3 regions of the Microbacterium sp. ARD31 genome follow, and region 2 is predicted to be linked to each of the others. Evidence: riboswitches for the same ligand, from Rfam matches in the RefSeq annotation. Region 2 holds a riboswitch; each other region holds the start of a gene.
The links. A riboswitch is a leader RNA that binds a small molecule or an ion and turns the genes downstream of it on or off. The one in region 2 is predicted to bind cobalamin.

Region 1 (8,558 bases), on a different contig from region 2:
CTCGCCAGGCTCCGGATCGTGTCGGCCGGGTGGCGTACGCCGGTCGGGTTGGTCGGGTTGCCGATGACCACCAGGTCGGCGTCGTCGGGGACGTCCTCGGGCCTCAGCCGGAAGCCGTCGTCATGCGTCAGGACCACCTGGCCGGGGGTGTGGCCGGCGGCGCGGAGGGCCACCTCGGGCTCGGTGAACTGGGGATGTACGACGACCGGGTGCCGCCACTCCCGCAGCCTCGCGATCAGGGTGAAGGCCTCCGCGGCACCGGCGGTGGCGAGGACGTCGTCGGCGTCCCGGCCGTGCTTCTCTGCGACTGCTCGCTCGGCCTCGCTCACGTCGGGATAGGCGTCCGCCGCCTCGATCGACTCACGCAGTGCTCGGTCGAGCCAGGTCGGGCGCGGGCCGTCGAAGACGTTGACGGCGAGGTCGACGAGACCTGCGGTCGCCTCCTTGTCACCGTGGTGCCGCAGGTCGGGGCCTCGGTGCTTGCTTGCCGCCGCCACGAACCTCGCGGCGAGCTGCGGGTGCCCGGCCCAGTGGGTGTGGAGGTAGGACGCGTGCAGGCTCGCGGTGGCGATCCCCTCGGCGTGGGGGAGGTGCCAGGCCGCTGCTCCGGTGTGCGCTCGCGTCAGGTGGGTGCGGTGGAACTCGTGCCCGGTGATCTCCTCGCCCTCGCGGGTCAGCAGGTTGTCGGTCGCTGCTGTCGCGGTGCGGTAGGCCAGAGTCAACCGGGGCGCCATCTCGGCGACGGCATCGACCGCGCCGACCATCGGGACCGCCGGCCCGTCTGGTCCGCGCACGGACTCGCAGAGGTAGAGCAGACCGGCGCACTCGGCCACGGTCGGCAGCCCTCTCTGGATGGCGGTGCGGATGTCGCGGCGGAGCCGCTCGTTGGCCCCCAGCTCGGCCGCGTGCATCTCGGGGAACCCGCCCCCGAGGTAGAGCCCGGTCGTGCCCTCGGGCAGCCGGGTGTCGGTCAGCGGGTCGAAGTCGACCACTTCGGCCCCCGCCGCCCGCAACAGCTCGACGGTCTCGGCGTACCGGAACGTGAACGCCCGCCCGCCCGCCACCGCGATGACCGCTCTGCTCTTGGTGGTTGAGGTGCGAGCGCCCGACTCGGTGGTTGAGGTGCGAGCGAAGCGAGCCTCGAAACCACGACGCTCCTCGGAGGTTTCGAGGCTCGTCGCTGGCGCTCCTCGCACCTCAACCACCAACGCCCCACTGTTGGTTGAGGTGCGAGCGGAGCGAGCCTCGAAACCAAGAGCCTCCGCCGGATCCCAGGCCCGCACGTGCAGGTCCGGCGCAGCGGACGCCAGCCGTACGACGCGCTCGAGGTCCACCTTCTCGGCGATCTGCGCCGCCAGCCGATCAAGGGCCGCAGCGGCATCCCCGCGCTCGGCAGCGGGCACCAGCCCGAGGTGCCGAGACGGCGCCTCGATCCCGTCGTCGCGCTCGAGGATCCCGAGCACCGGCAGCCGGTCGCCGATGGACCTCACCACCTCTTCCGCATGCCGCGGAGACCCGGCCTTGTTGAGGATCACCCCGACCACGTCGACCGGCGGCTGCGACCAGGTGCAGAGGCCGTGGATGGTCGCGGCGATGGTCCGCGAGGCGGACGAGATGTCGACGACCAGGACGACGGGGGTGCGCGTCACGGCGGCCACGTGGGCCGTCGATGCGAAACCGTCGCCGCCGATCTGGCCGTCGTACAACCCCATCACGCCCTCGATGACGGCAAGATCAGCGCCACGAGCGCCGTGCAGCAGCAGCGGCACCAGCCGCTCCTCGCCGACGAGGTGCGGGTCGAGGTTGCGGCCGGGGCGGCCGGTGGCGAGGGCGTGGTAGCCGGGGTCGATGTAGTCGGGGCCGACCTTGTGGCCGCTGACGGCGTGGCCGGCGCGGGCGAGGGCGGCCATCAGGCCGGTGGCGACGGTCGTCTTGCCGTGCCCGGAGGCGGCCGCGGCGACCATGAGGCGGGGGAGGGCTACCACTCGATGCCCCGCTGGCCCTTCTGCCCGACGTCCATCGGGTGCTTGACCTTGGTCATCTCGGTGACGAGGTCGGCAGCCTCGACGAGTCGCGGGTCGGCGTACCTCCCGGTGATGACGACGTGCTGCCGGCCGGTCCGCGCCGTGAGCGTGGCGACGACGTCGTCGACGTCGACCCAACCCCACTTCATCGGGTAGGTGAACTCGTCGAGGACGTAGAGGTCGTGGCGCTCCTCGGCGAGCGCGCGCTTGATCTCGGCCCAGCCCTCGGCGGCGTCGGCGGCGTGGTCCTCCTCGGTGCCGCCCTTGCGTGACCACGACCAGCCCGAGCCCATCTTGTGCCAGGTGACCGGGCCGCCCTCGCCGGTCTCGGCGTGCAGCGCGCCGAGCCGCTCGAGCACGGTCTGCTCGCCGATGCGCCACTTGGCGGACTTCACGAACTGGAAGACCCCGATGTCGAAGCCCTGGTTCCAGCCGCGCAGCGCGAGGCCGAAGGCGGCGGTCGACTTGCCCTTGCCGTCGCCGGTGTGGACGGCGAGCAGCGGCCGGTTGCGGCGCTGCCGCGTGGTCAGGCCGTCGTCGGGGACGGTGGTCGGCACTCCCTGCGGCATCTCAGCCCCTCCAGCCCTCGAGGTGGATGGCCTCGTCGAGCGTGCGGCCCTTGCGCCAGCCGTGGCGGACCAGGTCGGGCACCGCCTGCAGGTGCCGCACCGGCCCGAGGCAGAGCCACGCGACGGGGCGTACGCCGTCGGGCAGGCCGACGAGGTCGGCGAGGAACTCCTCGCGGTAGAACGACACCCACCCCACGCCGAGACCCTCGGCGGTGGCGGCGAGCCAGAGGTTCTGGATGGCCAGGCAGGTGGAGTAGAGGCCGGTGTCGGAGATGGCGTGGCGGCCGAGCACGTGCTGCCCGCCTCTTTCCGGGCTGTACGTCACGACGACGCCGAGGCCGGACTCGCGGATGCCCTCGACCTTGATCCTCTCGAACGTCTTCCGTCTGTCCGGGGGCAGCTCGCGCGCGAATGTCTCCCGCTCGGTCTCGACGTGGTCGGCGAACGTCGCGCGAGTGTCCTCGTCGAAGACCAGCACGAAGTCCCACGGCTGGCTGTGCCCGACGCTCGGCGCCTCGTGCGCCGCCTGCAGCACGCGCCGCAGCTGTCCGAGGTCGACGGGCTCGCCACTGAACTCGGCCCGTACGTCCCGCCGGCGGGCGATGACGTCGTAGAGGTCGGTGCTCATGCGACCCTCGCCACGTTGGTCAGGACCTGGGCGCTGACCTCGGAAAGCGGGAGGTGGGTCGCCTGCATGGCCACGGCGAGCTGCCCGGCGAGGCCCATCCGCATCGGGCCCTGCTCGCAGTCGACGACGATCGCGGTGGTCTGCTGCTCGGCGATCCAGTGTGCTGCCTGTCGGCTGCGTCGTACGGCGTCGGCACCGTGGGTGGCGCGGCCGTCGGTGATGACGATGAGCAGCGGCCGTCGACCCGAGTCGCGGACCTTCTCGACCCGCAGCACCTCTGCCGCTTGAAGAAGGCCCTCGGCAAGGGGGGTACGCCCTCCTGCCGGCAGGTCGGCGAGCCGCTTCGCCGCGATGTCGACCGAGTGGGTCGGCGGCAGCGCGACCTCGGCGCCGTCGGCGCGGAACGTGACCAGCCCGACCTTGTCGCGCCGCTGGTAGGCGTCGAGCAGCAGGCTGAGGATCGCGGTCTTCACCTGCGCCATCCGCTTGCGGGCGGCCATCGAACCGCTCGCGTCGACGCAGAAGAGGACGAGGTTGGCCTCCCGCCCCTCGCGGCGTGCGGTCCTCAGGTCGGTGTCCTCGAACCTGATCCTCCCGGTGCTCCGGCCGCGGGCCCGCTGGTGCGGCGCAGCCGCCCGGATCGTCTCGACCAGGTGCAACCCACCGCTGCCGGTCGGGTCCACGCCTGCACGCCGCCCGTTGGACGTCAGGGCGCGGCTGCGCTTCCCCGACTCCCCGGCCCCCGTGCCGGTGACCTCGAACCGCTTGACCCTGTATGGATCCGCTGGGGTCGCGACCATCGCCTGATCCGTCGGTTGAGGAGGGCCCCCCGGGCCCGTCTCGAAACCAGGATCCTCGGCCGCCGGGCCGTCGGACGTGTTGCGATCCGGCTGTTCCGGCGACCGATCCGTCTCACGTCCGTCGCTGTGATCCGTCGGTTGAGGAGGGCCCCCCGGGCCCGTCTCGAAACCAGGATCATCCTGATTGTTAGGCCCACCACCCGGCGGCTCAGGCTCCGGCTCCCCATCCCCAAGGACCTGGTCGAGCAGCTCCTCATCGAGCCCCGGCGCATCGAACGGATTCCTGCGCCGCCGGTGCGGCAGGGCGAGCAGCGCAGCCTGGCGGATGTCGGCCCGCGTGACCGAGGTCCGGCCGTGCCAGGCGGCGTGCGCGATCGCCGTACGCGTGGTGACGATGTCGGCGCGCATCCCGTCGACCTCGAAGGCGGCGCACACCTCGGCGACCTTGGTGAGCACCGCGTCGGTGAGCTCGACCTCGGGCAGCAGCTTGCGGGCGGCGGCGATGCGGTCGGTCAGCGCGCGCTCGGCGTCGGCGTACGACTGCACGAACGTGTGCGGGTCGGCGTCGAAGGCGAGGCGACGGCGGACGACCTCCGCGCGCAGCCGCGGGTCGCGCGGCGCGGCGATCTCGACGGTGAGGCCGAAGCGGTCGAGGAGCTGGGGGCGGAGCTCGCCCTCCTCGGGATTCATGGTGCCGACGAGCACGAAGCGGGCGGCGTGGGCGACCGAGACGCCGTCGCGCTCGACGGTGGAGCGACCCATCGCGGCGGCGTCGAGCAGCAGGTCGACGAGGTGGTCGTGGAGCAGGTTGACCTCGTCGACGTAGAGGATGCCGCGGTGCGCGCGGGCGAGGAGACCTGGCTCGTACTCGGCGACGCCGTCGGCCAGCACCTTGGAGAGGTGCAGCGATCCGAGCACGCGGTCCTCGGTGGCGCCGACGGGCAGCTCGACGAGGCGTACGGGCCGGGTCTCGGTCTCCGCGTCCAACGGCCAGGTGCCGTCCGGCGATGTGTCACCTGGCGCGCTGGAGAACCGGTCGCCCGCGACCACCTCGATCGGCGGCAGTACGGAGGCAAGGGCGCGCACGGTCGTGGACTTCGCCGTGCCCTTCTCGCCGCGGACCAGCACGCCGCCGACCTCGGGGGAGATGGTGGTGAGGATCAGGGCCAGCGTCATGTCGTCTGATCCGACGACAGCGCACAGGGGGTACTGCAGTGGCATGGGGGCTCCCGCTCTCGTTGCCATCTTCATGGGCGGCGGGAGGCCGGTCTTCGGACTTCTCGGATCGCCATGTTCGACGTCTCGAGTCACCGCAGCGGGCCCTGTGTCGGAATCTCACCGACTTCCCAGATTCTCCCCAGACTTCGGGGCACCTCTCGCCAAGTTCGGGTCACGATAGCGTCTGCGGCCATGTCGTCCACTGGTGTGCCCACGGAGATCGTGGTCGTCGGGATCGGGGCGGACGGCTTCGACGGTCTGGCGCCCGCCTCGCGCTCGCTCGTGCTGGAGGCGTCCGTGCTGTGGGGCGGGTCGCGTCATCTCTCACTCGTCCCTGACGTGCCCGGTCAGTCGCGCGTGCCGTGGCCGTCGCCCCTCGCCGCCGGCCTCCCCGGTCTCCTTGCTGAGTACGCCGGTCGCCCGGTCGTCGCCCTGGCGTCCGGCGACCCGCTGGTCTCCGGGATCGCGACGACGCTGCTGGAGTACGGCGCTCCGGTGCGGGTGGTGCCGGCTGTCTCGTCAGTCGCTCTTGCCCGGGCCAGGATGGGGTGGTCAGCCGAGTCCTGCGCCGTGGTGACGGTCGTCGGGCGGTCGGTGTCGCGGGTGCTGCGCGAGTGTGCTCCGGGGCGGCGGGTCCTCGTGCTGTCGTCGGACGCGTCGACGCCAGCGTCGGTCGCTGCGCTGCTGACGTCCTCGGGCTGGGGCGCGTCGACAATGACCGTCCTGGGCGACCTCGGTTCGTCGTCGGAGTCCTCGGCCTCCGGTGTCGCCTCGTCGTGGTCCGAGTCATCGCCGGCGTTGAACGTCATTGCCGTCGAGGTTTCTGGAAACGGGCTGGCGTCGTGGGCGCCGGGCCTCCCGGACGACGCCTACGAGCACGACGGACAGCTCACCAAGCGCGACCTCCGCGCCTCTGCGCTCGCCCGCCTGATGCCCGCCCCCGACCAGCTCCTCTGGGACGTCGGCGCTGGCGCCGGCTCAGTCGGCATCGAGTGGATGCGCGCCCACCCCACCTGCCGCACCATCGCCATCGAATCCGATCCCGAACGAGCCGCCCGAATCGCTCGCAACGCTCACGCCCTGGGCGTCCCAGACCTTCAGGTCGTCGAAGGCCGCGCACCGTCAGCGCTGACCGGTCTTGAACCCCCGGACGCGATCTTCATCGGCGGCGGCGTCACCCGCGACGGCGTCCTCGACACTTGCTTGAGCTCAATCAAGCCCGGTGGCCGCCTCGTCGTCCACGGCGTCACCCTTGAGACCGAGACGTTGCTCGCCAAGGCGTACGCCGACCACGGTGGCGAGCTCACTCGCATCAGCGTCGAGACCGCTGAACCAATCGGGACCTTTACCGGCTGGGCTCCCGCTCGCGCAGTAACTCAATGGGTGCTCACGAGGTCCGCGCGGTAGGTCTTTACCTAGGGCACCCCGCCCACTATGACGCACGTGAGCACCCAAGGGCGTACCGCTTCGGACGACATCCCGAGCGGTCTGGCTGCGCGCCTCAGGTTTACCGCCACGCCTGCGGCTCTACCGCGGACCCTCTCCCCTCGCAGCCGAGGTGGAGATATGTGCGGACATCCACTCCCGTCGCTGCTGAAGCGACCATACGGGTAGTGGCGAGTCGTCATCGGTGCCGACGTACTCTGCCACCTGCTCTAGGTACTCGCCAGTGACCTGCTGCAGTGAGCCATTCCCTAAGACGTACTGTTCGCGCGAGGAGTCGAGCACGACGCAGCGTGATGCGACGGTCGCCAAGTCGAGGATGCCCGAGTCGATGCGGTTCCTGACCTCTTCAGAGAACGAATCGGCTGCTGCGGAATCAAGGATCACCGAAATCAGCATCTGCGTCGGCACGTCCCGATCAGCCGTGTCCCCAGCAGCTAGATGTTCCAGCATCATGGTCGCCGCTCTTTCGCCCTCGGCGTCGAACAGCTTGTCGCGGATGGACGCCGCCGCCTCAGACAACTTCCCGGCATTCTTCAGCTTCCAAAGCACTTCGATACGTCTCGCGTAGCTTGTGCACGAATCCAAGGCGCTTTGAACTTCTTCGTACGAGGAGACATCCGCTTGTGCGCGCACAAGCGTGGCTACCCACTTAGTCAAATACCTTCTCCGCGAAACGAACTCGTGTGGGTTCTCGTGAATGGCGCCCAACATCGATGCACCGGCGCCGATTAGATCAATCGACACTGGTGCATCAGTGGAAGACGGCTTTGGTTCGATCTCCAACCCGCCGTACCGTTTGTTGATGCGTGTCATGACAAGTAGAGACTTGTCATCGTCTTCGGCGAGCACCAACGCTCTCAACGCTTCGGTGTCACCCTCCGCCGCCCTGGTCAACGCGTCGGTCAGTTCGCCATCTGGCACGTCACCATCAGGAACCTCGAACACTATGTAGCGGTCGAAGTACGTGCTGTTCTCCATCCGGTTAGTGGCGTCGTTCGGGTTCTGCTCTACACCGTCGAATCGCAGGGTGGCCGCACCCGTCGTCCCCAATCTGGAGAAGATCGCGGTCGCCAATCTGCTCGCATCTTCCCGTTCAGAGGATTCGACGATCCCGAAGAATTCCTGCTTCCACGCGTCCTTAGCCTCATCGCCCGCCACCAGCGCGGCCGCGAATGTACGGGCCGAGGCCCCACCGGTGAGTTCGGGGCGCCACTTCCTGAGTGCCCGATGCATGTCAGGAAAGTGCAGCCGCATGAACGTGATTAGTACGAGGTCGCAAGCATCAAACTCGCCTTGGTCGACCACGTCGAAGACATGGCGCAATTGGGCGAGATAGCGACCCATCGCACGCGGGGTCGACAAGCGATCAATCATCACCTCAGACACAACCCCGTGGAACACATCAGAGTTGAGCGAGTCTACTGACCTCTCCTGTAGCGGCAGGGAGTTCAAACCTTCCATAAATAGTCGTATGACCACAGACTCCAGCAGGGGAGGCAGCTGAATCGGGTATTGAACGATCTTCTCCATGAATTGCCGTGCATGGGCGCTCGAGATTGCGTTCGTCAGGCGCGCAGCGGTTAGCGTCTCTGCGAGCGTTTTCTCGTCATACGCTAGGAGATAGTCAATCCCGGGGAGCCGTCCGATGAGACGCACGACCTTCAGCAGCGTAAGCAACTCGTCGGGAGAGAGTCGGTCGATGTCGTCAACGACCACCAAGATCTTGAGTTCGGCCTCCTCCAACGCCACGGCGAGCTCTTCAAAAACGGTTTTCCAAGGCTTCGCCAGCTTGGCGCTCAGGCGGTCAACCGACTCGGCTAATGCATCTCCGACCACCGGCACTATTCCCAAAAGCGGGATGGCCATTTTCCCG
Region 2 (8,558 bases):
TCGGCCACGAGCACCCGCGCGGTCTTCGTCAGCTTGAGGACCAGGCGCTTCTCGCCGCCGGGGGCGACGGTGTAGGTGCGCTCGGAGACCGTGACGAGCTTCTTGCGCACCATCCCGGGGACCTTCACCTTGCCGGCGGTGCGGACGGTGAGGGTGCCCGCACAGGCGACGGTCGCGTCACAGGCGACGGTCACCTTGAACCGGTTCTTGCGCACCTTGACCACCTTGGCGGCCGACAGCTCGCCGACGCTCGGCGCGGGAGCGGGCGGGGTGACGACCGGCGGGACTGCCGTGGCGCTGGTGGTCGAGGTGGCCGTGCCGTCGAGCGTGGCCACGGTGAAGGTGCGGGCGGCGGCGCCGGCGGGGAGCGTGAAGGTGACCGTGAGGTCGGACCCGGTCCCCACGACCCGGCGAACGTCCGTACCGAGGCTCACGCAGGCCTGCTCGCCGGCAGCGAGGCCGCGGACCGTGGCGGTGACGCTGGTCTTCTCGACGGCGGTCGCGGGGGTGGAGATCGCGAGGGTCGTCGCGGCGGCCGGCGTCCACAGCAGGGCCGGAGCGGCCTGGAAGGAGCTACGGCGCCACTTGTCCCGGACGGTGGGGTTGGCGGCGATGCCGGCGGAGCGTGCCTCGGTCAGGTCGGCCGGGTTGTAGGCGATCGCACCCGTGGGCGCCTGGCTGGCGCACGCGCCGGCGTCGGCCACCTGGAGGCTGCGGACCCAGGCGGCGGCCTTGGTGGCCGCGGCGTCGTGGCCGGTGCTGCCGAGCGCCCAGGCGGCGAGCCCGGTGCTGTTGGCGTTGCTGCCCGGCGCCGACGCGTCGCCCTCGAGGGAGCCGTCGGGTCGCTGGACCGACTCGAGCCAGGCGGTCGCGTCCGCGATCGCGGTCGTGACCGCTGCGCTGGTGTCGCCGGACTCGACCAGGGACAGCACCGCCAGGCTGGTCGTGTCGGGGCTCGGCGCGGCCTCGTCGGCGTCGCACGCCGTGGCGGCGAGGTCGAAGCGGAAGTAGCCCGCAGGGCACTGCTGGTCCAGCAGCGCCGCGGTGGCTGCACCGGCCTCGGCGGAGCCGGCGACGGTGAGGGCCTCGGCGGCGAAGGCCTGGCCGATGGTGTTCGCGTAGTTCCCGAACGAGCTGTCGTCGGCGATCACGCCGGTGGCGTCGTCGGTGAGGGTCTCGAGCTGGTCGACCAGGTCGACCGCGGGGTACGCCGTCGCCGCGTCGCGCCCGATGCGCTGGGTGAACGCCGCGGCCTTGGCCGTCGCGTTGGCGTAGTGGCCGACCTGCCCGCCCTCGTCGGACGAGACGTAGCCGTAGGGGACGTCGTCCGAGGTGACGAGCCTGGAGCCGATGGCGTCGCCGATCGCGGCCGCCGTGTCGGCGCGGCCGGTGGCGTCGAGGGCGAGGCCGGCATCGACCGAGAGCCCGACGTCGGCGCCGTACTGGCCGACGGCCAGGCCGTCCGTCAGCTCAGCGGCGATCCAGTCGTCCGCGCGCTGGGTCGGGTCCGTGGTGGCGGCCGAGGCCGACGACGGCAGGGTGAGCGTGGTGGCGGCCAGCGCGACGGCGGCCAGTCCGGAGAGGAGCTTCATGGTCCCTTCCCTCGCCGCGACAGAGGGCGCCGGTGGGACCGTCGACCCGCTGCATTCCTCGACAGCGATGGTGATCAAGACGCGTCGAGGCGGGTGTTCCGGCTCGCACGGGATCGCTCCCGTGCCCACGGTTGCGGGTCAGCGCCGGTTTCGGACCGGCTTTCCCCAGCTCGGGCGTGTGTGGTGCCGACCCGGGCGGGTGCGGCCTGCGAAGCGTAACCCCGGCCCGGCGCCGGACGCACTTCGGCCCGGCGTCGCGGGACGCCGGGCCGGAGCGTGGTGCTGTGCGGGTGGTGCCGATGGGTCAGTTGCGGACCCGGAGCGAGGTGCGGGCCTCGTCGTCGGAGGTCTTCACCAGGGCGACGCGACGCTGGTTGCCCGCGGGCAGCTGCAGCTTGCGCACGATCTTCTCGCCCGACTTCTTGCCCTTGACGCGCACGAAGTCACCCTTGACCTGCAGGCAGGCGCTCTCGCTCGGCGCCAGGCCGAAGACCCGGAACTGCACGCGCTCGCCGGCACGGGCCTGCCTGCGCACGGACACGATCTTCAGCTCGTCCTTGCTCGCCGGGGCGAACTGGAGGCCGAGGATCGCCTGCGAGGTCGCCCGACGCCACTCGTCACGCGCGTCGGCGGGGATGCCGGTCACGGTGGCGTCCTTCGCCCGGTCCTTGCGGTAGGCGACGGCACCGGTGTCCTTGGTCAGCGCCGTACGGCACTTGTACTTGTCGACGGGCTGGTTCTTGCGCACCCACAGCGCTGCCTTGCGGGACGCGTCGCGGTTCTGCAGCAAGCCGAGGGCGTAGCCACCGATCGCGGTGGAGTTGGTGTTGATCTTGCTGACCGGCGCCGCGGCGCGGATCGCACCGCTGCCACGCTGACGGTCGGCCAGCCAGGTGCCCGCCTTGGCCAGCGCGCCGGTGACGGCCGCGCTCTTGTCGCCCGACTCGATCAGGTTGATCACCGCCATCGCGGTGGCGTCGGGGTCGGCCTGGCTTCCGGCGGCACCCTCGGCGCACGCCTGGTTGGGCTGGTCCGCCTTGTCGAAGCTGCCGCGGAAGTAGCCCGAGGCGCACTGCTGCTTGAGCAGGAAGTCGCGCGCCGCGCCCGCCTCGGTGGAGCCCGCCTGCGCCAGCGCGCGCACGGCGTAGGACTGGCCGATGACGTTGGCGTGGTTGCCGAACTCCGACTTGTCGAACACGCGACCGGCGATCGCGGCCTCCTGCGGCTTCGCCACCGGGTCGGCCGGCACGTCGGCGGTGCGCTCCTCGAGGCGTGCGATCAGGTTGATCCCGCCGTAGCTGGTCGGCGCCTTCTGGGCGACGCGGGCGAACGCCGCCGCCTTGGCGAGCGGACCGGCGTAGCTCTCCTTGGTCCCATCCCCGACGTACTCCGCGATGCGCGGCTCGAGGGAGTTGTTGATCGCGGTGACCATCCCGCCCTGGTCGGCGACGGTGGAGAGCGCGATGCCCGTGTCGATCGTGAGGCCGAAGTCCGGCCCGGAGGTGCCCATCATCAGGCCGTTGCTGAGCTCGCCCGCGAGCCACTGTGCCGCGATCGTCGAGGGCGTGCTGTCGGTGGCGGCCGCGGCCTTGGCGGCGCGGAGGGCAGGCGTCGGCTCCGCGGACGCCGGGGGCGCGGCGAGCACGCCGGCTCCCAGCGCCACGGTCGACAGGGCGACCGCGGCCGATCGGATGGGTCGAATGCGATGGTGCATGACTTCCTTCCCGCTCGCCGAGGGCCCCACGGACGGCAGCCGCCGTCCGTTCCCCCGTGTGGTGCGAGCGTTGGTTGGTGATGTGACCAATGTGATTCGCCTCGACCATAACAAGTTGTCTAGACCGGCGAATTTCTCGGTCGCTCCACCCCTGGGGGACGGCTGGGAGGGGTCAGGCGAGCTTCTCCAGGATCAGCTCGCGAACCCGCCCGGCGTCGGCCTGGCCGCGCATCTCCTTCATCACCGCGCCGATGAGGGCGCCGGCCGCGGCGACCTTGCCGTCACGGATCTTGTCGGCGACGTCGGGGTTGGCGGCGATCGCGTTGTCGACAGCGGCACCGAGGGCACCGTCGTCGGAGACCACGGCCAGCCCGCGCTTCTCGACGACCTCGTCCGGGCTGCCCTCGCCGGCGAGGACGCCCTCGATGACCTGCCGCGCGAGCTTGTCGTTGACCGTCCTGGCGTCGACGAGCGCCTGGATCCGGGCCACGTCGGTCGGCGTGATGGGCAGGTCGACGAGGTCGACCCCGTCCTCGTTGCTGCGGCGGGCGAGCTCGCCGAGCCACCACTTGCGGGCAGCCTGCGGTGCCGCGCCCGCGGCGATGGTCTCCTCGACCAGCCCGAGGGCCCCCGCGCCGACGGTGTCGCGCATCTCGAGGTCGCTGAAGCCCCACTCGGCCTGCAGCCGCGAGCGGCGCACCGTCGGGTTCTCCGGCAGCGTGCCGCGCAGCTCCTCGACCCACTCCCGGCTCGGGGCGACGGGCACCAGGTCGGGCTCGGGGAAGTAGCGGTAGTCCTCCGCGTCGGACTTCTCCCGTCCGCTGGTCGTGATGCCGGTGTCCTCGTGCCAGTGACGGGTCTCCTGCAGGATCGAGCCGCCGCTGCTGAGGATGGCCGCGTGCCGCTGCATCTCGAAGCGCACGGCCCGCTCGACCGACCGGAACGAGTTGACGTTCTTGGTCTCGGTGCGGGTGCCGAGGACGCCGCTGCCCTTGGGTGACAGGGAGAGGTTCACGTCGGCGCGCAGGTTGCCCTGGTCCATGCGGGCCTCGGACACGCCGAGCGCGACGATCAGCTCACGGAGCTGGGCGACGTAGGCCCGGGCGACCTCCGGGGCCTTCTCCCCCGCGCCGAGGATCGGGCGGGTGACGATCTCGATGAGCGGGATGCCGGCCCGGTTGTAGTCGACCAGGGAGTAGTCGGCGCCGTGGATCCGGCCGGTGGAGCCGCCGACGTGCAGCGACTTGCCGGTGTCCTCCTCCATGTGGGCGCGCTCGATCTCGACGCGGTAGGTCTCGCCGTCCACGTCGACGTCCATCCAGCCGTCGAAGCAGATGGGCTCGTCGTACTGCGAGGTCTGGAAGTTCTTCGGCATGTCCGGGTAGAAGTAGTTCTTCCGGGCGAAGCGGCACCACTCGGCGATCTCGCAGTTGAGCGCGAGCCCGATGCGGATGGCCGACTCGACGGCCTTGCCGTTGACCACGGGCATCGCGCCGGGAAGGCCGAGGCAGGTCGGGCACACGCCCGCGTTGGGCTCGCCGCCGAACACGGCCGGGCACCCGCAGAACATCTTCGAGGCGGTGTTGAGCTCGACGTGGACCTCCAGGCCCAGCGCCGGGTCGTACGACGCCAGGACGTCGTCGAACGCCATGAGCTCGGTCGTGGTCGCGGTCATCGCGAGACTCCTTCCAGGCCGGCGGCCTTGTCGAGCAGCGGGCCGCCCCACGCCTGCGTGAGCAGCGCCTCGGCGGCGGCGCCGACGCGGTAGACGCGGTCGTCGGCGAGGGCCGGCGCCAGGATCTGCAGCCCGACGGGCAGGCCGTCCTCGTCGGCGAGGCCGTTGGGCACCGAGATGCCCGGGACGCCGGCGAGGTTGGCCGGGATGGTGGCGAGGTCGTTGAGGTACATCGCCATCGGGTCGTCGAGCTTCTCCCCCAGGCGGAACGCCGTCGTCGGCGCCGTCGGCGAGACGAGCACGTCGACCTGCGCGAAGGCGGCGTCGAAGTCGCGGCTGATGAGCGTGCGGACCTTCTGGGCCTGGCCGTAGTAGGCGTCGTAGTAGCCGCTGGAGAGGGCGTACGTGCCGAGGATGATGCGACGCTTCACCTCGTCGCCGAAGCCGGCGTCGCGGGTCGCGCGCATGACCTCCTCCGCGCTCGGGTCGCCCTCAGGCACGACGCGGAGGCCGTAGCGCATCGCGTCGAACTTGGCGAGATTGCTGGACGCCTCGGCCGGGAGGATCAGGTAGTAGGCCGCGAGGGCGTGCACGAAGGAGGGGCACGACACCTCGACGACCTCGGCGCCGGCGGCGACCATCGTGTCGACCGACTCGGTGAAGCGCTGCATGACGCCGGGCTGCCAGCCCTTGCCCTGCATCTCGGTGATGACGCCGATCCGGACGCCGCTGAGGTCGCCGGTCGCGCCCGCCCGCGCCGCCTCGGTGAAGGAGGGCCACGCCTGGTCGATCGAGGTGGAGTCGCGCGGGTCGTGCCCGCCGATCACGTCGTGGAGCATCGCGGCGTCGAGGACGGTGCGGGTGACCGGACCGGCCTGGTCGAGGCTGTTGGCCAGCGCCACGAGGCCGTAGCGCGACACCCCGCCGTAGGTCGGCTTCACGCCGACGGTGCCGGTGACGGCACCGGGCTGGCGGATCGAGCCGCCGGTGTCGGTGCCGATCGCGAGCGGAGCCTCGAACGCGGCGACGGCGGCCGCGGAGCCACCACCGGAGCCGCCGGGGATCCGGTCGAGGTCCCACGGGTTGCGGGTGGGGCCGTAGGCGGAGTGCTCGGTGGAGGAGCCCATCGCGAACTCGTCCATGTTGGTCTTGCCGAGGATCGGCAGCCCGGCCTCGCGCAGCCGGGAGACCACGGTCGCGTCGTAGGGCGGGACCCAGCCCTCGAGGATCCTGGAGCCGCAGGTGGTCGGCAGGCCGCGGGTGGTCAGCACGTCCTTGACCGCGATCGGTACGCCGTCGAGCGGGCCGCGTGCCTCCCCGCGGGCGCGGCGGGCGTCGGACTCGGCCGCGTCGGCGAGGGCGCCGTCACCGTCGACGTGGAGGAACGCGTGGACGCGAGCGTCGACCTCGGCGATCCGGTCGAGGTGCAGCTGGGTCAGCTCGACGCTGGTGGTCGCGCCGTCGGCCAGCGCGGCGGCCAGGTCGGCCGCGGTGTCGTGCACGGTGCTCATCAGGCCTCCTCGCCCAGGATCCGCGGGACCGAGAAGCGCTGGTCCTCCACGGCCGGGGCGCCGGACAGCGCCTCCTCGGCCGTCAGCCCGGGCACCACGACGTCCTCGCGGAACACGTTGGTGAGCGGCAGCGCGTGGGAGGTGGGCGGCACGTCGTCACCGGCGACGCCGTTGATGGACGCGACCGACTCGAGGATGACGCTCAGCTGCGGCGCCAGGTGGTCGAGCTCGGCGTCGGAGAGGTCGATGCGGGCGAGCATGGCCAGGTGGGCCACCTCGTCGCGGGAGATCTCAGGCATGCGGGCAATCCTAGTGTCGACCGCTGCAGTCACCGGACCGGGGTTTTGGCGCCCGTCGACGGCGTCACACCACTACTCTCCGAGCAACATCGGCGACGGGGGTTAGTGATGGGTCTGGTCAGCACGACCGAGGTGGACGGCGTCCCGACGTTCTGGGTGGGCTCAGGGCGTCCGACGCTGTCGGCGTCGCTGATCTTCCGCGCCGGTATCGCCGACGAGGACATGGCCACGACGGGATGGCTGCACCTGCTGGAACACCTCTCGCTCCACGGGCTGGCGCGCGGGTCCCTCGCCGTCAACGGCTCCGTGTCGATGCTCTACACCTCCTTCGTGGTGCACGGTCCGGCCGACCAGGTGGTCACGACGCTGGCCGAGATCACGCGTCGGCTCGTGACGCCCGAGCTCGACGAGCTCGACCGCGAGCGCCGGGTGCTGGCGGCCGAGGCGGCCACGCGTGGAGGTCCCGTGCACCGGGCGCTCGGTCAACGCTACGGCGCACGCGGCCCCGGTCTGGCGGCGTACGACGACGCGGCCCTCGGCCGGGCCACGCCCGACCTGCTGCGCGAGGTCGCCGGGTGGGCCTTCCCCGCCGGCAACGGCGTCCTGGCCCTCGACGGCCCGCCCCCGGCCGGGCTGTCCCTGGGGCTGGCCCCCGGCGGCCGCATCCGCGAGGTCCGCGACACCACACCCGTCGAGAAGCCGCGCTCGGTGTACGCCGAGCCGGCGGGCCTGGTCCTGTCCGGCGTGATCTCGCGCGCCCCGGGCAACACCCTGGTCGCCCCGGTGGTCGAGGACGCCCTGCGCCGCAAGCTGCGTGACCAGGACGGCACCTCCTACGCGCCGTACTCGGTCTACGAGGCCGTCGACAACGGCTCTGCAGTGATCGTGGCCGGCGCCGACGTCAGCCCGGCGACGGCGCCATCGCTCCTCGGCAACGTCCTCGACCTGGTGGGCAACCTGGCGGAGCACGGACCGGACCCCGACGCGCTGGCCGACATCAAGGCGTCGGGGCGGCAGATCTACACCGACCCGTACAACATCGGTTTCCTCGCCCATCGCGCTGCTGGCGAGCATCTCTGGGGCCGGCCCGTCCAGCAGCTCGACGATCTGCTCGCCGAGCACGACGCCGTCGACGGCGACCAGCTCAAGCCCGCGCTGGCCGACCTCCGCGACAGCCTCATCGTCGGCGCACCACCCGCCACGGCGCCGCACAGCCGGCTCGAGGTGATCCAGCAGCCCGTCGTCAGGGCGCGGACCAAGGGCGCCCGCAGCAGCAACTGGCCAGCGGACGACTCGGTGCTCGGCATCACCGACGACATGGTCACCTTCGGCGACCGGCAGGCGCAGTACCAGTTCTCGATGAGCGACGTCGCTGGCTACTACCGCTGGGACAACGGCGGTCGCCGCCTGGTCCTCCAGGACGGATGGGGCTTCACGCTGGTGCCCGGGGCGTGGTCGGGCGGCGACCGCCACCAGCGCCGGCTCGACGAGCTCGTCACCGACGGGCTCCACCTCCCGCAACAGCCCGAGACGGCGCCCGAGCCGGTCGAGCCCCAGCCCCTCGCCCGACGATGGTGGCTCGGGATGCTGCGGTGGTTCGGCGGGCCGATCCGGGCCGTCATCGTGCTGCTCGCCCTGCTGTGGTGCCTGCTGGGCGTGGGACAGGGGGTGGGCGAGGGCGAGTACGCGCTCGCCCTCGTGTTCGTCCCCCTCGCGTTCGCCGTCGTGTGGTTCCTCAAGGTGCGCCCACAGGAGTAGGTCCCCCAC
Region 3 (5,741 bases), on a different contig from region 2:
CGAGCCTCGAAACCCGCGACCCGCAGCGCTCACCGGTCCTCCAGCTCGCCCTCGACGTCGAGGTAGACCTGCTGGAGCGCGGCCATCACGTCGGCGTCCGGCGACTCCCACAGCCCCCGCTCGGCGGCCTCGTGCAGCCGCTCGACGATGCCGCGCAGCGCCCACGGGTTGGAGGTCCGGAGGAACTGCTGGTTGGTCTCGTCGAGGACGTACTCCTTCGCCAGCGACTCGTACATCCAGTCGTGCACGACGCCCGCCGTCGCGTCGAAGCCGAAGAGGTAGTCCACGGTGGCGGCGAGCTCGAAGGCGCCCTTGTAGCCGTGGCGCTGCATCGCACCGATCCACCGCGGGTTGACCACGCGCGCGCGGAAGACGCGGTTCGTCTCCTCCTGCAGCGTCCGGGTGCGCACCGCGTCCGGCGAGGTCGAGTCGCCGACGTACGCCTTGGGGTCGCTGCCGGTCAGCGCGCGCACGGTGGCGACCATGCCGCCGTGGTACTGGAAGTAGTCGTCGCTGTCGGCGATGTCGTGCTCGCGGGTGTCGACGTTCTTCGCGGCGACCTTGATCCGGCGGTAGTTCGTGCGCATGTCGTCGGCGGCCGGCGCGCCGTCGAGGTCGCGTCCGTAGGCGAAGCCGCCCCACGACGTGTAGACCTCGGCGAGGTCGTCGTCGCTGCGCCAGTTGCCCGACTCGACGACCTGGAGGATCCCGGCGCCGTACGACCCCGGCTTGGAGCCGAAGATCCGGGTCGTCGAGCGCCGCTCGTCGCCGTGCGCGGCGAGGTCGGCGCGGGCGTGGGCGCGGACGAAGTTCTGCTCGTCCGGCTCGTCGAGGCCGGCCACCAGGCGTACGGCGTCGTCGAGCATGGCGACCACGTGCGGGAAGGCGTCGCGGAAGAACCCGGAGATCCGCACGGTGACGTCGATGCGCGGCCGGCCGAGCTCGTCGAGCGGGACGACCTGCAGGTCGCTGACCCGGCGCGACCCCTCGTCCCACACCGGCCGGACGCCCAGCAGGGCCAGCACCTCGGCGATGTCGTCGCCGCTCGTGCGCATCGCGCTGGTGCCCCAGACCGACAGCCCGACCGACTGCGGCCACGAGCCGGTCTCGTCGAGGTACTTCGCGACGAGCGACTCGGCCATCGCCTGACCGGTCTGCCACGCGAGGCGGGAGGGCACCGCGCGGGGGTCGACGGTGTAGAAGTTGCGGCCGGTGGGCAGCACGTTGACCAGTCCGCGCAGCGGCGACCCCGACGGACCCGCGGCGATGAAGCCGCCGTCGAGGGCGTGGACGACGGCGTCGAGCTCGTCGGTGGTGCGGGCGAGCCGGGGCACGACCTGGGTGGCCGCGAACTCCAGCACCCGCTGCACCTCCGGGTCGTCGTGCAGCTCCTCGGCGCGCGCGACGTCCCAGTCGGCCTTGTCCATCTGCTCGACGAGGTCCCGAGCGATCCCCTCGATCCGGTCGACCTCGACGGTGGTCTCCACCTCAGGTGGTCGAGTAGACCCCGAGGGACGAGGGGTCGTATCGAGACCCAGGCCGAGCGCCGTCCGCAGCCCCGGCACCGCCTGCGCCTGCCCGCCGAAGACCTGCGCGGCGCGGAGGATCGCGAGCACGAGGTTGACCCGGGCCTCACCCGACGGCGCCTCGCCGAGGACGTGCAGCCCGTCGCGGATCTGCGCGTCCTTGATCTCGCAGAGCCAGCCGTCGACGTGCATGATGAAGTCGTCGAAGTCCTCCGCGTCCGGCTGCTCGTCGAGCCCGAGGTCGCGGTGCATCTCGGCAGCGTGCATCAGCTGCCAGATCTCGCCGCGGATCGCCGGCAGCTTGGCCGGGTCCATCGCGGCGATGTTGGCGTGCTCGTCGAGGAGCTGCTCTAGGCGGGCGATGTCGCCGTACGACTCCGCGCGGGCCATCGGCGGCACCAGGTGGTCGACGATCGTCGCGTGCGCGCGCCGCTTGGCCTGCGCGCCCTCGCCCGGGTCGTTGACGAGGAACGGGTAGACCATCGGCAGGTTGCCGAGCGCGGCATCGGTGCCGCAGCTCGCCGACAGCGCGGCGTTCTTGCCGGGCAGCCACTCCAGCGAGCCGTGCTTGCCGAGGTGGACGACCGCATCGGCCTTGAACCCGTGCTCGAGCCACCGGTAGGCGCCCAGGTAGTGGTGGGTCGGCGCGAGGTCGGGGTCGTGGTAGATCGCGATGGGGTTCTCCCCGAAGCCCCGCGGCGGCTGGATGAGGAGTACGACGTTGCCCGCGCGCACGGTCGCCAGCACGAGCTCGCCGGCGTCGTTGACGAACAGCGAGCCCGGCGCCGCGCCCCACGCCTCGACCATCTCGGCCCGCAGGTCGTCGGGCAGGTCGCGGGTCCACTCGGCGTACTGCTCCGGCGTGATCCGCACGTGCGCGTCGGTCAGCTGCGCCTGGGTCAGCCACTCCTCGTCCTGCCCGCCGGCCGCGATCAGGGCGTGGATCAGCGCGTCGCCCTTCTCGGTGTCGGTCGCGTCGCGGTCGAGGATCTCGACGACCTCGCCCGCACCCAGGTCGTACCCCTCCGCCCGCAGCCGCTGCAGCAGCCGGATCGCGGAGACGGGGGTGTCGAGCCCCACGGCGTTGCCGATGCGCGCGTGCTTGGTGGGGTACGCCGACAGCACGAGGGCCAGCCGCTTCTCGGCGTTCGGGATCCGGCGCAGGCGCGCGTGGCGGACCGCGATGCCCGCGACCCGCGCGCACCGCTCGGGGTCGGCGACGTAGTGCGGGAGCCCGTCGGCGTCGACCTCCTTGAAGGAGAACGGCGCAGTGATGATCCGCCCGTCGAACTCGGGGATCGCGATCTGCGTGGCGGAGTCCATCGGGCTCACGCCGTCGTCGGACGCCTCCCACTCGGCCCGGCTGCTCGTCAGGCAGAGGCCCTGGATGATCGGGATGTCGAGCGCCGACATCCGCGCGACGTCCCACGACTCGTCGTCCCCGCCGGCGCTCGCGCCCGCCGGCACGCTGCCGCCCGCCGCGAGGACCGTCACGACGAGCGCGTCGAGCGTGCCGAGCGCGTCGTACAGCTCGTCGGGAGCGGCGCGCAGGGAGCCGGCGAAGACCGGTACGCCGACCGCCTCCCCCGTCGCGTCGATCGCGTCGGCGAGGGCGTGGGCGAAGGCGGTGTTCCCGCTCGCCTCGTGGGCGCGGTAGTACAGCACCCCGATCCTGCTCTTCTCGGTGGTTGAGGTGCGAGGAGCGCCCGACCCCCCGGCGGTTGAGGTGCGAGGAGCGCCCGACCCCCCGGTGGTTGAGGCGCGAGGAGCGCCAGCGACGAGCCTCGAAACCTCCGGTCGCTCGGCGAACCCCCACTGCGGCAGCACCGCCGGCGGCTCGAACCCCTCGCCGGTGAGCAGCACGGTGTCGGAGAGGAAGGCGTGCAGCTGGCGGAGGTTCTCCGGGCCACCCTCGGCGAGGTAGCGGTGTGCCTCGGCGGCGACGCCGATCGGGACCGACGACAGCTCCATCAGCTCGGCGCTCGGCGACTGCTCCCCGCCCAGCACGACGACGGGCATGCCCGTCGCGGCAACGCGAGTGAAGCCGGAGCAGAGGTCCTGCGGCGAGCCGAGCAGCCGCCCGACCACCAGGTCGCACCCCTCGATGACCTCGGCCATCGGCTGGTGGCCGGGACGCGCCGGGTTGGCGAGGACGTAGTCGGCGCCGGACGCCCGCGCGCTCAGCAGGTCGGTGTCGGATGTGGACAGCAGTGCGATGCGCACGGTTTCCTCCCGGGGGTTCTCGCCCCTCGTTTGTCGGATCCCGCGTGGTCCAGTGTCTGGCTCAGGCCCATTGCTGGGCCCTCACAGTGGCGGAACCGCCCCGGACTCGCACCGGGTTCCTGGGTTCCACGCGGAGTGGTGCCGCGAGCCTAGCGCCCCTCCATCGGTGGTTGAGGTGCGAGCGCAGCGAGCCTCGAAACCTCCGACATCGTGGAACATCCGAGCCACCAGATGACTCGAACCTTCCACGATCTTCGGCCAGTGCCACACTCACCCCGTGACCCGCACCCGAGGCGACTTGTGCCCAGGCGTCTTCCGCCCATGGCCCGCCGATGACGGCGCGCTGGTCCGCCTGCGCATCCCCGGCGGCCACGTGAGCCGTACGACGCTCGCCGCGCTCCTCGACGTCGCCGAGGCCTACGGAGACGGCGAGGTCCACCTCACCAAGCGGGCCAACCTCCAGCTGCGCGCCCTGCCGCTGGTCGACGGCGCCGTACCGCCCGAGGTGGTCGAGGCGATCCGCGCGACCGGCTTGCTCCCCCACCCCGACCACGAGCTGGTCCGCAACGTCCTCGTCTCGCCCCTCACCGGCCTGCACGGTGGCCGCGCCGACCTCCGCGGGGTGGCCGCCGAACTCGACGAGCGCGTCTGCGCGACGCCGTCCCTCGCGAAGCTCCCCGGCCGATTCCTCCTCGTCCTCGACGACGGCCGGGGCGACCTCGTCGACCGCTCCTGCGACCTCGGGCTGGTCGCGCTGTCACCCGACGAGGTGCAGCTCCGCATCGGCTCGACCCACTGGGGCCCGGTCGTCCCGATCTCCGAGGCGGCGGCCCGCCTCACCGGCCTCGCCCGCGCGTTCCAGCAGGTCCGCGACGCCGCTTGGCACGTCGACGAGCTTCCGGTCCCACCCGCCTCCCAGCCTGCCGACCCGCGCCTGTCTGCGGCGAGCGAGCCCCCGCCGTACGGCGAGGTGGCGGAGGGCATCGCCCACGTCCAGATCCCCGGCGGCGTGCTCGATCGCGCGGCCATCGACGGCCTGCCGGAGCAGCTGGTCGTCACGCCGTGGAAGTCGCTCATCACCCACTGACGGCGACACCACGCAGGCAGTTCGCGGAAGGATCCGCGTCGCCCACGCTCGGCGGCCGCGACACACCGGCGAACTGCCCGCGCTGGTGCACCGATCCGGCCCGCCCCCGCCAACCTCTCAGCCCGGGTGGTCGTCCCGGCGCCCGCTTCCGAGCCACACACCCGTCGCGACAGCACCGGTCAACGCCAGCATCACGCCACCCAGCGCCACCACACTGCCGGCGATCAGGTCGAGCGGCAGACCCTCCTTCGGAGGATCCATCTCCGGCAGCGGCAGCCCGTTGTTCAACCCGTCGACGCGGTAGCCGATCGGCTCCGGATCGTCCCGGAACACGATCCCCAACCCGATGACGACGAGCACCGCGCCGCCCGTGAGCAGCAACGCCACCGTCCGCTTCAGCCGATCGTCCATCCGTCCCCCTCAGGTCGCGGCCAGAAGATAGCGCGGCTGAGCGGTCGTCGCGGGCCGAACCGAGGACGACGCACTTCACCGCCAGACCGCCGCCCAGGGTGGCGGCACATCGCACCTTCAAGGCCAGCCCACGCGCGATCTGCCGCCACCCCCCGGCACAACAAGAGCCCGACCTCGGTGGTTGAGGTGCGAGCGAAGCGAGCCTCGAAACCTGCGGTCACCCGTCGGCGCTCAGCGGTCGACGCGCCGCAGCAGGTGGAGCACGGTCTGGTAGTGCTCGGTGACTCGCCCACCGAGGTCGAGTGCCGCGCGCTCGGCCTGCGCGACCTCCGAGGCCGTCCAGTCGCTGAAGGTCCGGAACAGCCGCCCGACCGCGTCGGCGTCCAGGTCGATGGACCACCCCCAGTGCTCGCTGCGCAGGTGCTCGAACCACCCGCCAGCCGTCAGCTCGGCCACGGTCGGCCGCGCCTCGCGGGGACCGTCGTCGTCGGCCT

Region 1: another riboswitch for cobalamin. It lies ahead of Q9S36_RS48555 (VWA domain-containing protein); the one in region 2 lies ahead of Q9S36_RS38850 (hypothetical protein).
Region 3: another riboswitch for cobalamin. It lies ahead of cobN (cobaltochelatase subunit CobN); the one in region 2 lies ahead of Q9S36_RS38850 (hypothetical protein).

Annotation. Positions count from the first base shown of each region.
Region 1 is NZ_JAUZVE010000078.1:3,322-11,879, reverse strand. It holds gene Q9S36_RS48570 (cobyrinate a,c-diamide synthase) at 1-1,985, opposite strand, end outside; gene cobO (cob(I)yrinic acid a,c-diamide adenosyltransferase) at 1,979-2,593, opposite strand; gene bluB (5,6-dimethylbenzimidazole synthase) at 2,595-3,221, opposite strand; gene Q9S36_RS48555 (VWA domain-containing protein) at 3,218-5,197, opposite strand; cobalamin riboswitch at 5,266-5,413, opposite strand; gene cbiE (precorrin-6y C5,15-methyltransferase (decarboxylating) subunit CbiE) at 5,432-6,646, shown strand; gene Q9S36_RS48545 (KAP family NTPase) at 6,767-8,558, opposite strand, start outside.
Region 2 is NZ_JAUZVE010000035.1:18,652-27,209, reverse strand. It holds gene Q9S36_RS38850 (hypothetical protein) at 1-1,592, opposite strand, end outside; cobalamin riboswitch at 1,663-1,802, opposite strand; gene Q9S36_RS38845 (prenyltransferase/squalene oxidase repeat-containing protein) at 1,897-3,306, opposite strand; gene gatB (Asp-tRNA(Asn)/Glu-tRNA(Gln) amidotransferase subunit GatB) at 3,479-4,981, opposite strand; gene gatA (Asp-tRNA(Asn)/Glu-tRNA(Gln) amidotransferase subunit GatA) at 4,978-6,492, opposite strand; gene gatC (Asp-tRNA(Asn)/Glu-tRNA(Gln) amidotransferase subunit GatC) at 6,492-6,791, opposite strand; gene Q9S36_RS38825 (hypothetical protein) at 6,900-8,549, shown strand.
Region 3 is NZ_JAUZVE010000089.1:12,482-18,222, reverse strand. It holds gene cobN (cobaltochelatase subunit CobN) at 30-3,749, opposite strand; cobalamin riboswitch at 3,778-3,910, opposite strand; gene Q9S36_RS49845 (hypothetical protein) at 4,027-4,836, shown strand; gene Q9S36_RS49840 (hypothetical protein) at 4,954-5,247, opposite strand; gene Q9S36_RS49835 (class I SAM-dependent methyltransferase) at 5,479-5,741, opposite strand, start outside.